3 regions of the Succiniclasticum sp. genome follow, and region 1 is predicted to be linked to each of the others. Evidence: riboswitches for the same ligand, from Rfam matches in the RefSeq annotation. Region 1 holds a riboswitch; each other region holds the start of a gene.
What was found. A riboswitch is a leader RNA that binds a small molecule or an ion and turns the genes downstream of it on or off. The one in region 1 is predicted to bind cobalamin.
Positions count from the first base shown of each region.

Region 1 (4,361 bases):
CCAGGTATTGCCCTTGCCTTCCACATTGCCATAGGTCCCGTCGCCGGTGGTATCCGCGCCGCCGTTTTGTGTACCTGTGGGAGTATAAATCAACTGATGAAGCCCTTTACCGTTATTCCCGTAAAAATGATATTCGTTCTTCAGCTTTATCGCAGAAGCTTCCGCGTCAATGTAATGCCCTTTCTGTCCCACCCAGGACCCGTAAATGCCGAGGCCGGAGCCTTCCTGATCGCCGTGACCCTGGGAAGGCGTATGGGAAGAACCGTCCAGCCGCGCCGCGTAAAAGCCGGCATACACGTTGCCGCCGTAGTATTCCCGGTTCAGCATCTTATCGTAGCCTGCCATCATACCGGTATAGGACTGGCCAACGTCACGGCCATAATCGCCGGAGCTGTTAAACCGTCCGTGCCAAACCTCAGCCCAGGCGTTTTCCCGTGCCGCTTCTTTCTTTTCATCGCTCCATGCGTACCGGGTATGCAAATCAGCCGGACGTCGGAAGGCATGGTCACTGAATCCGCGCCACAGGTTCTGGGTTACCAGCATATTATCGCTGGCATTCTTTCCGCTTTCCGCCACTTCCCCGGTGTTCTGGAAAGTATAACCGGTCAGATACCACAACGTACCGGAATAGGAACCGTCTTCATTAGCAAAATAGTCTTCCACTTTATCAATTTCCGGTTTGATGGTATATACGTTGAACACTCCGTCCGCTTTTGATTCCTGCCCTGTAACAGTAAACTTATCCGCGCCATTGAGAATGCCAAGCAATGGTTGATAACCTTGATAAATTGGATCGGGATCAGTAGTATCCCCTTGCAAGTCTATACCTCCATAAGAATTTCCCTTTTCAATTCCGGGTACATATCCTAATTGGATATAAAGATTTGTAGAAGAATTGGTTTTGTTAAAAGCTTCTGCATCTTTAATATATACAGAATCAAAGTTTGCTGAATAGAAATTATGTTTCCCAATAAAATTACCATTGAGATCGTATTCTGGTTCTATGCTACTATAACCGCCTAAACGAAAAGTTGTCCCTTCCCCTAAACTTGCTTTATCAATAATCATTGTTCTGGCTACCTGGGTCATTATGTCTGAATTGTTCCCATCACTATCGGTCATAACATCAGAACGAAAAGCATTATATCCAATAGAATTAAAGCCCGTATTACCAGTTACAGGATTTGTATTGGCCCAACTCATATTAATCACACTGTTTTTGCCGGTAGTAAGATTTCCTATTGTTATAGCTGTTTTGGATTCATCCATGATAGGTTGTTTATCCGTTGTGCTTTCATAAAATAATGACGTTTCACCACTAAAATCATCTCCCCATTGAGAAAAATCTTCATCGTAAGAAGTTCCAGGTGTTAATATGCCGTTTTTTACAAACCAGTATGTATTAACCGAATATTCTTCTTGATTTTCAAAAGGTGCTCGTTCTCCTCCAGTTACGCATATAGTTCTGTCCATTGGTGCCCAATGTTCATTATCCATAACTTGTTTGGAATTATATGTCTTTTGAACATCGCCAATTTGAATGCTCGAACCAGAATCCTGCAATGAATGCACAACATCAAGTTCTGAATATTTTTCTGGGTGTTCATTCATATAATCTGTAAAATCATTTTCTTCGCCATACCAGCGGTTAGGATCCCAACTATTCATCAAATCATTGGCACGATTTAATTCTTCTTGTGACAGCGAAACCACATAATATTTTGGCAAATATTTTTTCATATATGTGCTGATGCCTTCCGTATCTTCTTCGTGTATCAACCGATATAACTCCTGTGCATAAACCGGGTTATGAAATATATACTCATTTGCAAGATTTTTATTCCAAAGAGGACCCGAGTTGCTTTGGATAACCAGTACTTTATATTCATTTTTTTGCTTGTCAGGATTATAATATCTTGCTACCACAGAATTAGGTAAATCGTCATCAGTACTATCTGATAAATCATACGCATAATCAATACCATATGTAAAATCTTTACCGCCATATATGGGATTCAATGAATATTCCGGATTGTAATCTAATACTTTTAACAAATCTGCATCTGCGGATTTGAGGACATTATAACTTTTATTATAGCTCAACCTGTACATGTCTTTAGCATAAGGTATATCCCCTGGTTCCATGTAATAGCTGGCATTTCCTTTCGTTTCGGTTAATGTTTCGGCATGTACATAGGGAACAGCTGTAATAAAACAGATTGGTATAATACATCCTGCCCGAAGGAAATGTTTTATTCTTTTTTCAAGATTATAAAAATATTTCCTTTTTGAGTAGTGGCGTTTCATATTTTTCCCCTTCTTAAAATAATTATTTAGGATATCGTTGACAAGTTACCTTGCCAACGATATCCCCTATTATAAAAGTTTTATCAATAACTAAAGATTTTTACTCTTTGCGCATGGCCTCGATTTCTTCACGTGTCAGATGAGGCCGAAGAACTGTTTGTACCGTTCCTGCAGGAATAGTACCAAAAGAGTTAACCGTTAAGTTCGTATTCAGTGCCAATACATGAGGGTCTCCACCAAAATCATTACTTGATCCACCATATTTTTTCAGAGCCACCGTTTTCTGTGTCCCGTTGGACAGGCAGGTTCCGATTGCGCCTTTCGTATAAGCAGAATTAACAACACCAAAGACAAATTTTGTAGCAGTAGCCATGTTTAGTCCTCCTTTACTTTAAACGCCATAACTTTAACATTAACCGGCTTCAATTAGCCGTTTCACAACGAAGCTTTTCATCATACAGTTTTCATTCCACCCTGGCTCACGCTCACAGGCATCCCTCCTTTTAAGTACCGGCTGGCAGGTATAACCAGTATCAGAAAAACAAAAAACCGATTCCTCTGTTGATTAAGAAGAACCGGTAGTTAACAGTAATATGCGAATTTGGGTATACTTAACAAGACGGTACGTGAAAAGGACACACATATCGCCTGTCATTTCCGATACAAAGACAATGAGTCCCGTTTTTGTCAATACGAAACACACTGCTCCAAAAGCATGTCATACAGTTACACTGCGACAGTCCTTCCGAATCAGATATACCCCAGCTTGTACTCGCAAGGTTTCAGGGTAGTCGATAATAGGTGGCACTCTGGCTGAGTTCATCATTCTGTTATCCCTTTGTGAGAGGACTGCGATAACAAAACTCCCCATACAGTTGCGGTAGCAGTTCCGGATTCCCACCGGATTCCCCACTTGGCCTTGCGGCCTCTATTACCCCTCTGTGTATTTGACAAGGTACATAAAGCAAAACGTAATTAAACATTAATTAGAAATTAATATTAATTAGCTTTATATTCTTAATTCTACTTAATCCTGTATAAATTGTCAAGCGCCTTTTTTATTATTTTTGCCTGCGGTTTCAAAAATGTGATTTTAATAGCCAATTGGTAAACCAAAAAAACACAAAAAAAAATTCCCCTTCTGTTTTCAGAAAAGGGGAAAACGTTTCAGTTTGCGCCGGATAGTTTTGGTTTTAATTAAAGATTATACGGAAACTCCATTATTTTTTCTTAAACGCGACCTGCTTCGGGCCTACGTTTACCACGTCATCCGGGATGATCACATCGTCGAAGCTGATGCTGCGGGTGTGTAAAGTGTGGCACCATTCGTGTTCGTTCCGATGCAGGAAACCGAGCATCACGATGGGGATCCAGCTGTAAATGAAGATGGGATATGCCAGAAGATACAGCCAGGATTTAAAGGAAGCGCGAATCTTCCAGAGCACCGCGACCGGGAAGATGTACTGCCCTACGCCGATGATCTGCCAAACCTGGATGGGAAGCACTTCATACAATACGTTTGTGTAGAAAGGAACCAGATTGTAAATGTACGTGCAGATGACAAAGAAGGTGGACAGCAGCAGGAAATACGGCTGTACCAGATTGATCATACCGTCCAGCACCACGATGTTGTGCTCGGTAATCCCCTTCCACAACATTTTCGGGATGTAACGGTTGGCTACGTCAAAATGACCCTGCGCCCAACGTTTGCGCTGGTTCCAGGCCGCTTTGAAGGTCAGAGGTTTTTCATCATAGATGACTGCGTCATGGGCCCAGGTAGTAGGAATGTTTTCCATCAGGGCCTTCATGGTGAACTCCATGTCTTCGGTCAGGCAGGTAGCGCCCCAGCCGTACTGCTTCAGCAGTCTGGTATCGATGCACATGCCGGTGCCCCCTAACACGCAGGACAGACCGATGTTATATTTTGCCAGATGCCAGATGTGGTTTACGATCCAGAAAGAAATGGAAAACATGCCGGATACCCAGGTATCGGTAGGATTTTTGGAATCCATATAACCCTGAATGAGGCGTTCCCCGCTGCACAGATGATTGTT
Region 1 is NZ_DBMCWA010000002.1:54,404-58,764, reverse strand. Features, by position in the region: gene ACZOWY_RS01500 (autotransporter outer membrane beta-barrel domain-containing protein) at 1-819, opposite strand, end outside; gene ACZOWY_RS01495 (hypothetical protein) at 2,408-2,680, opposite strand; cobalamin riboswitch at 3,090-3,255, opposite strand; gene ACZOWY_RS01490 (glycosyltransferase family 2 protein) at 3,528-4,361, opposite strand, start outside.

Region 2 (4,361 bases), on a different contig from region 1:
TTTCCTGCGCCTTGGCCGTCAGGCACCAGTCGATGAAACGCTTGGCAGCTTCCTGGTCCGGACCGCCTTTGATCAGTGATACGGCGCCTACTTCATAGCCTGTACCTTCCGTAGGGAAGGTGAGCACCAGATCTTTCATGCCGCTTTCCCGGAATTTGATGGCATCATGCAGGAACGAAATACCAATCAGGCATTCGCCCTGGCCTGCCAGTTTTGCCGGGGCAGAGCCGGATTTCTGGTATGTTTTTATCTGCTTGTCCAGTTTCTTCATATAATCCAGGGCATCTTCCTCACCACGAAGCTGGACCATGGAGGCCAGCAGGGTATAGCCGGTGCCGGAGGATTTGGGGTTGGGCATCATAATCTGTCCCTGATACTCCGGTTTCAGCAGATCGCTCCAGCTTTTGGGAGGCTCCAGATTCTTTTCCTTTAACAGTTTTTCGTTGGAGGCGAACCCCAGATAGCCTACATAAACACCTGTCCAGAAGCCGTCTGCATCTTTAAACCGTTCCGGAATCTTTTTCGCATTGGGGGATACGTATTTTTCCAGCAACCCGTCTGTTTTGGCCTGGATCTGCCCGTCTGCCGGTCCGCCGAACCACACGGACGCTTTCGGCGCATCCTTTTCTGCCTTCAGTCGTTGAAGGGTTTCGCCTGAAGACATGCGCACGGCAGTCACTTTAATTCCCGTTTCCTTTTCAAAGGCAGCCACATCTGCGGCCATGAAATCTTCTAAAGCACCCCAGTAAACCGTCAGTTTCTGCGTACCGGGCTTCAGTGATTCTTTCTTTTCGCTGCCGCAGCCACTGAGGGAGAAAAGCAATAGGCCGGCAAGAGATAAGGCGCAAACAGTTCTCAATTTTCTTTTCATTACACAGACTCCTTTTCCGTAGGATTGTGAGAGTAGATTAATGAATTATATAATATCCTTATATAATATAATTCGTAAAACAAAATAATTACTGATTTATAATTACTGATTTATCAGAACAATTTTATCAAAAAGTATGTATTTCCACAATAGTTAAAACAAAAAAAGTATAATATATTTTAATGATCAGGTCTGCCATATGCAAAACAACCTGCTAACGATACCAGTTATTGATAGCAAGTAAAATTAATAATCTTTTGACAAAAATTAATAAATAGCTTGACATTCTTAATAATAATTATTATTATAATAATGAGCTGAGAAACTGTGATGGTTGAAAGAGAGTCAGACAGTTTTCCGGTGAAGGGTAAGTTAAAATTTAATACAACAATAAATACAGGTGCCCGCAAGGGCCCAACAGAGAAGTCCGGTGCAAGTCCGGCGCGGTCCCGCCGCTGTAAGGGGGAGCGAGCTTCAAGCGTGTCACTGAAACCAAGGTTTTGGGAAGGCGAAGCGAGTGATGAATCCAAGTCAGAAGAACTGCCTGTATGGAACCCATTTCTTAACCCGCGAGCGACGGGGAGGAGATGACTGCGTGGCCGGTAACCGGCTGGCAGCTGCCTTCAAACCGTCTTTTCATAAACGAAAAGACGTTTTTTAATTCAGTTTATATTACGGCCTGGACAACCGTCATATAATGATTTGCCATTCTCAAACCTTCCGAATTTACGTGCGGGGTAACAGAGCCGGACACTTTGTTACCCGCACGGGTCTGAAGGTAAAAGAGGGGAATCGGGGCAGCGGCAGTGATCACTCTCACACGAGCTTGTTTTTTTATGCGGTAATATCCATCCGGCGACGGGTGGTTTTACATAGATTCAGCGACCGGGCGCATTTCCCGGAAGGAGAATCACTATTCTATATGAGGAGGTAAATTGTTTATGGCTGAAGAAACCAACATCGAGCAGTCCAAATCCAAGCCGATGACTGACAAGGAGTTGGAAGAACTTCTGCGTAAGTCCGAACAAAACGCGTCTTACCCGGATGTTCCGTTTGATGAGTTTACAGTCCCCACGCCGGAAGAATGGGTGGCGGCCTGTAACGAACTGTTAAAAGGCAAGCCTTTTGACAAGATGATGTACACCAAAAACTATGAAGGCATTACCTTCGATCCCATTTACACTCTGCGTAAATGGAAAGACATCCTGCCTACGGATGATTATCCTGGCATGGGCGATTTCCTGCGCGGCAGCACGGTGAATGGGTATGTTCATGAACCCTGGGGCATTGCGCAGGCATGCGATCTCACCGAACCGCAGGAAAACAATGAACTGCTGAAATTTGAAATTTCCAAAGGCAGCACGGTTTATCACGTACGGGTTGACAGTGCTACCCTGGCAGGCGTGGACGTAAAAGATGCTGAAAAACCCGGCGATAAAGGCGTAAGCCTGACCACGCTGGAGGACATGCATACCATGCTGGATGGGCTAGATCTGGAAAAGATTCCCTATATGTTATATACAGGGGAAGGTTCTGCCCGTCTGCTGGCTATGACCGTAGCCGCGCTGAAAGCTGCCGGCAAGAAGATTGAAAAGCTGCATGGTATTATCGGTGCCGACCCCATCGGCGAGCTGGTAAAGAACGGCAAGACGGCTGAAAGCCTGGATGCTCTGTATGATCAGATGGCAGGCGTAATCAAATGGGCGAAGAAAAACGCTCCCGGCCTGCGCACCATCCTGGTTCGCAGCACCGTATTCTCCCTGGGCGGAGCGGAAAGCGTTCAGGAAGTTGCCTATACCTATGCGGTAGCGGTTGAATATGTACGCCAGATGATGAAACGCGGTCTGGATATCCATGACATTTCCCAGGCGATTGCCTTCGAATTCAACCAGGGTGCCAACTTCTTCATGGAAATCGCAAAACTGCGTGCAGCCCGTCAGATCTGGGCCAACATCATGAAGGAATTCGGCGCGGAAGAAGCAGACCGTGCTTCCTTCGTGCATGGTCGCCCGGCAACCTTCACTAAGACGGTAATCGACCCCTATGTTAACATGCTGCGTAACTGCACCCAGTCGTTCTCCAGCGTAGTTGGCGGTGTTAACACCTTTGAAAATGAACCTTTTGACGAACTGATCCGCAAAGGCGACACCTTCTCCCGCCGTATTGCCCGTAACATCCATATCATGCTGCAGGAAGAATTCGGCATGCAGGCGCCTATCGATCAGGCCGGCGGCTCCTGGGCAGTAGAAGCGCTGACCAAGCAGATCACCGAAAAGATTTGGGCTAAATTCCAGGAAGTAGAAGCAGCTGGCGGCGTTATCGCTGCCCTGAAAGACGGCAGTATCCAGAAAGGCATCGCTGATGTCCTGGCTGCCCGCTTCAAAGCGCTGGAACTGCGTAAAGACCGCGCAGTCGGCGTTAATATGTATCCGAATATGACGGAAGAACCGCTGGATCCCCGTCCGGAAAATACCGAAGAAATCAAAAAGATCCTGGCTGCTGCAGTTGAAAAATATGAAGCTGACGTTGATGCAAAAGAAGCGGAAGCAAAACTGGCTGCTGTTAAGGCTGCTGCTGCGGACGTTCTGGTTGACGCGGAAGCGGAAGCATTTGCTGCCGGCGCCACGATTGGTCAGGTTGCCAAAGCGGCTGCAAAAGAAGCTTGCGGCTGCTGCTGCGACGTAACCGTAGAACCGATTGCGGAACATCATTGGACCGAACGGTTCGAAGCCCTGCGCAAAGATACCGAAGCCTATATTGCCAAGACCGGCAAGAATGTGGAAGTGTTCCTGGCTAACATGGGCCCGATTCCGCAGCATAAAGCCCGCGCTGACTTCTCCACCAGCTTCCTGCAGGTTGGCGAATTCAACGTGCATCTGAATAACGGCTTCCAGGACGACGAAGGCAAACCCAATTCCCGTTGGGAAAAAGCTGCGGCTGCCCTCAAGGCCGGCATCGACGAAGCAGGCACTCCGTATGACTGCGCAGTTATCTGCTCCACCGACGCTACCTATCCGGAAGACGTACCGGGCATGGCTCCGTTGCTGAAGGCTGCTAACCCGACCATGAAACTGTTCCTGGCCGGCGCTCCTGCCAAAGATATGAAACAGACGTATCTGGACGCAGGTGTGGACGACTTCATCAGCGTATCTGCCAACTGCTTTGATATTCTGAAAGACTTGCAGAAGAGGAAGGGGATGATTGAATAATGGCAAATCTGAATCCTGATTTCACCAAGATTAGCTTTCCCGAACACCCTTCCTGCTCCTATGAGGACTGGAAGAAAGGTTTGGAGAAGAAAACCGGTGAAAACTGGGATGCCCTGAAAGGTACAACCCTCGAACGTATCCCGGTTGATCCGCTGTACACTGCTGAAATTTACAAAAAATGCAACCATCTGGATTTCATGAGCGGTATTCCTCCGTTCCTGCGTGGACCGTACTCCACCATGTACGTATTCCGTCCCTGGACGGTACGTCAGTATGCCGGT
Region 2 is NZ_DBMCWA010000003.1:14,500-18,860, forward strand. Features, by position in the region: gene ACZOWY_RS02315 (ABC transporter substrate-binding protein) at 1-871, opposite strand, end outside; cobalamin riboswitch at 1,253-1,433, shown strand; gene ACZOWY_RS02320 (hypothetical protein) at 1,392-1,532, shown strand; gene ACZOWY_RS02325 (methylmalonyl-CoA mutase family protein) at 1,855-4,080, shown strand; gene scpA (methylmalonyl-CoA mutase) at 4,080-4,361, shown strand, end outside.
Region 2: it holds a riboswitch for cobalamin, as region 1 does, so the genes downstream of both, ACZOWY_RS02325 (methylmalonyl-CoA mutase family protein) here and ACZOWY_RS01495 (hypothetical protein) in region 1, are expected to answer to the same signal.

Region 3 (4,361 bases), on a different contig from region 1:
AATATTCAGTTTTCGCAAGGCAAGCAGGATACTGAATAAAACAATTTGATCTGCCGAATAATATCGATAACCGTTTTCCTTTTTATAGGCAGGCGCGAAAATTCCCTGATTGTCATAATAAATCAGGGTTTGTTTATCAATATTAAACATTTTGGCAAATTCTACAGGCGTATAATACTGTTCCCGTATTCCCATGGCCGTACTCCGAATTTTAATAGAAATAATTTTTAATTAATTTTGACGGCTTAATAGTTTATATTAATTATAAACTTTTTTTCCTGCAAAGACAATAGAAGATTGTTTTCTTTAAATTTATAGGAAATAAATCTGTTTTTCCCCTGAAAAACAAAGATACGGTAAATAAATATCAAAAAAATACGCTTGACTTTATAGCGGCTATATTGATTAGAGTTATACCAAAGGAAGCAGGGAGTTTGTATATGTATCAGTTAAATGCGGTAAATTTGGATGATTTGTGGCAAAAAGACCAGGGATGGGATGCAGAACGTAAATCGGGTCGTAAATTTGACGACAAGGTGGAATTGGATTTTTGGGAAAAACTGGCGCCCACATATTCCAAACAATATAATCTGTACAGGGACTCTTTAATCTTGCAGGACAAGTTGAAAGGAGTCTTTGGCGAAGGCCGGAAGATTATTGATGTAGGTTGCGGATCAGGTAATTTTTCCATACCTCTTTCTAAGTATTCAAAAGAAATCCTTGCTTTGGATTTTTCACCGGCCATGCTGGAGCAACTAGCAATAAGCATGAAGCAGGAGAAACGTGAAAACATCCGTATGATTTGCTCTAAATGGGAAGATTTTGCGGAAGATTATCCGGCGGACTTTGTCCTTGCGGTCAATTCTTTGTACAGGGTCTGCTATATGAGGCAGGTTCTTTCAAAAATTTCTGCTTATGGAAGAAAGGGTTTTGTTATTGTCAGGACCTTATTGCGACCGCAGATGTATGAGTTGTACAGGGATCTGGGACTTTCCTACCGGTTTAACAACGATTATATCCTTGTGCCGATGATGCTTTGGGATATGGGTATTAATGCAAATGTAGAATATATAACCTATACCAGAAGGAAAAGGTATAATGATTTTTCCGAAGTGGAAGCAGAGATGAAGAATGATCTGGGAGAACTATCTTTTTTGAATTTTAATGATCAGCTTTCGGAAAAATTCATGCAGAATGTAATAGAAGAAAAAAATGGCTTTGCTTATGATTCGAAACGGGTAGTACAAATTATTTCGTATATAAAAGAACGCTGAAGAACTGACAGTTTTTTAAATCTAATATTTTTTTACGGTGCAGTAATGCTTAAAATGCCAACAGGTGAAAAGCCTGTGCTGTCCCGCAGCTGTAAACATTATTCTGGCGGATTGGAATCGAAACCCATCTGAAACGATTGAATGTTAAGCCAGCAGGTATGCCGTATTGACCGGAATATAAACATTTTGCGAGTGACGAAATGGCGGGAGACAGAGAGAATCTACGCCTTTTTGTTGCTTACAAAAGGGCGTTTTTGTTTACCGGGAATAAGGTTGTTCCGCTGAGTAGGGCAGGATCATGCAAGACTGGCTGCAGGAAAGGTGTGCAATAATATTAATAGGAGGAAGACACTATGAAAAAACGTTCTAAAGGCATGTTGATGGCCGCTCTGATTTGCGGAATCATTATGCCGGTGTTGTATGGCGGAGCGGTTGCTCATGCCGAAAAAACACATTCATTCGATTTGCCGACGATTATTGTTGAAGCGGAAGGAAATGTTGTGGAACTTCCCGGCGGTATAGTGAATGAAACAGCAAAGATGGGTGTTTTCGGAAATAAAAGCCTGATGGAAATACCCTATTCGGAAATGAGCATGACGCAAAAAGCGGTGGAGACTTTCGTGAACCCGGCAGGACCGTTGCAGAGTGTACTGATCAACAATCCGTCTATCCGGACCAGTTCTACGTCTCCCATGTATTCCGATTTTTCCATGCGCGGGATTAACATGAACGGCAACCATATGATGCTGAATGGGATTCCCAGCCTGTTCTACCAGTTCGCTGAACCCCGTTCCCATTTTATTGAACGTATTGATATCACCTCCGGCCCTAACGCAGGCGTTAACGGTGTAAGCATGTCTAACAACGGCACCAACAGCGGTGCCACACCGGCTCCCGGTACGATTAACGTTGTGACCAAGCGTGCCAAAGATACTCCCATTACCCGTTATACCCAGACATTTACCGGTCGCGGAAACTTTGGTGAATATATTGATGTAGGCCGCCGCTTTGGCAAAAACAAAGAATGGGGCGTCCGTATCAATGGCGAATATTTGGATGGCGAACTTTCATCCAGAAAAGCAAAGGATAAAGAAAGAAATATTTTTGTAAATCTTGATCACCGCAGTGAAAAGAGCAACACCAATATTTTCCTGGGTCATTGGGATAAAAGAGTATATCACGGACAGCGCTGGTTCACATATAATGGAAAGAGTGATCTTCTGCCTGAATCGCCGAATTCCAAAAACAATTATGATTTTGACGGAACTGTAAAATATATGCGTGGATGGATGTTTACGATTAATCATGATCAGAAGATCGGGAAAAATCTGGATTGGTTTGTGAATGCGGGTCATCATTATCGTACGGGCTACAAATATAATTCATCGTCAGCGTTAAAATTTAACGAGTTTGGAAAATTTGACAGCTCCAATGTATCCAACGCACAGGCTGAAGAAGGAAACAACACCTACATTCAGACAGGAATAAGAGGAAAATTTAAGACGGGCATTATAGATCACAATGTGTCTCTGTCCTTTGACCGTTCCTATGCGAAATACTGGAATAATACCCATAACAGCGCCAAAGGAACAATAGGCGGCGATTTATATAACGGCGTAGCTTACCTGGCTGGTTTTGAAATTCCGGAGCTTCGTACACCTACATTGCAGTGGGACGAGGTCAATACAGGTATTACCATCGGCGATTCCATGAAAATCGGCAAGAAGTGGAATGTTTCTATAGCTGCTTCCAGAAAGCATGAAAACTTCAAAAACGAAGTAAACGGACAGAAGATTAAAAACAATAATATTCTTCCGACTTACGGCGTAACTTATCAGCCCACGGAAAACATAGCCATTTATGCTGGTCACACGGAAGCATTCTCAAGAGGTGCTGTAGTTTCGGGTACAAAATATGTAAATAACGGTGATACTCTTGATCCTTCTACCAGTAAACAGAATGAAATCGGCGTTAAGATAAAGAGCGGAAAGACACTGACGACTTTCAGTATTTTTGATATTGACCAACAAAGTATTATTGATACTGATTTGGGCGGTGGTATGTATCGCAGAGCTATTGATGGACGTGAACGGTTCCGCGGCGCTGAATTAACCTTTAACGGAAAACCGCATGACAAGTGGACATATACCGGCGGCATAATGTATTTAGATAATGAACGGCGTAAAACAGCCGGCGGCACCAATGACGGGAAATTTGTCAACGGCGTCGCCAAATGGAGCGGGGTGTTAGGTCTGATTTATGAGCCGGACGATAAATGGGGCATCATGGGCCGTGTAGTTACCTGCGGCAAGTCATTTATTGATAACACGTCTTCCCCCACGGGCAAAACAAGAATTCCTGCTTACGCGACCCTGGATTTGGGTGTAAACTACAAGGCGAAGATGGGCAAGATTCCTGTAACAGTATCCGCAACATGTTTCAATGTTTTGAATAAGGATTACTGGATGGGCAGAGGCAGTTCTACGACCTTTGGTCTTTCCATGCCCAGAACCTTCCTGGTATCCGCAACCTTTGATCTGTGATAAAATGTAGGTAATATCATACACCCCCCAGAGAGTATTCCGGGGGGTGTAATCGCATTTTTGATTGTTACGAAACATAAGAGGCTGAAATAGTCCTTTCGTAAGAATATTTATAATCTGTAAAACGGTATGAATGCCATGCAGAAGAAGAGATTTTTTATAACAATAGTTTTATTGGCAGTATGTTTGTTTGCTGTAATCATTTCTTTGTCGGGCTGCAAGAAGCAGCAGGCTGTCACGGAAGATGCGGAAATCATTCTGGCTGCCGGCAGGGATCTGGCCCCCGGTTATAAAGATCCTTATTTTTCTACGGTAATCCTGAAAACATGGGAACCGCTGATAGCAATTTCTGATGACGGCGATATTGAACCAAAGCTTTCCCTGGCCTGGGAGTCCAATGAAAGCAGGACGGAATGGCTGTTTCGTTTACGTCAAGGGGTAACGTTTCAGGACGGGGTTCCCTTTAACGCAAAGGCAGCTGTGGAGAATTTTAAAAGATATTCCCATATGGGATATCGCCCTTCGTCTTTTTACGGCTTTGCAA
Region 3 is NZ_DBMCWA010000013.1:86,244-90,604, forward strand. Features, by position in the region: gene ACZOWY_RS08670 (MerR family DNA-binding transcriptional regulator) at 1-195, opposite strand, end outside; gene ACZOWY_RS08675 (class I SAM-dependent methyltransferase) at 441-1,274, shown strand; cobalamin riboswitch at 1,293-1,454, shown strand; gene ACZOWY_RS08680 (TonB-dependent receptor) at 1,628-3,817, shown strand; gene ACZOWY_RS08685 (ABC transporter substrate-binding protein) at 4,004-4,361, shown strand, end outside.
Region 3: it holds a riboswitch for cobalamin, as region 1 does, so the genes downstream of both, ACZOWY_RS08680 (TonB-dependent receptor) here and ACZOWY_RS01495 (hypothetical protein) in region 1, are expected to answer to the same signal.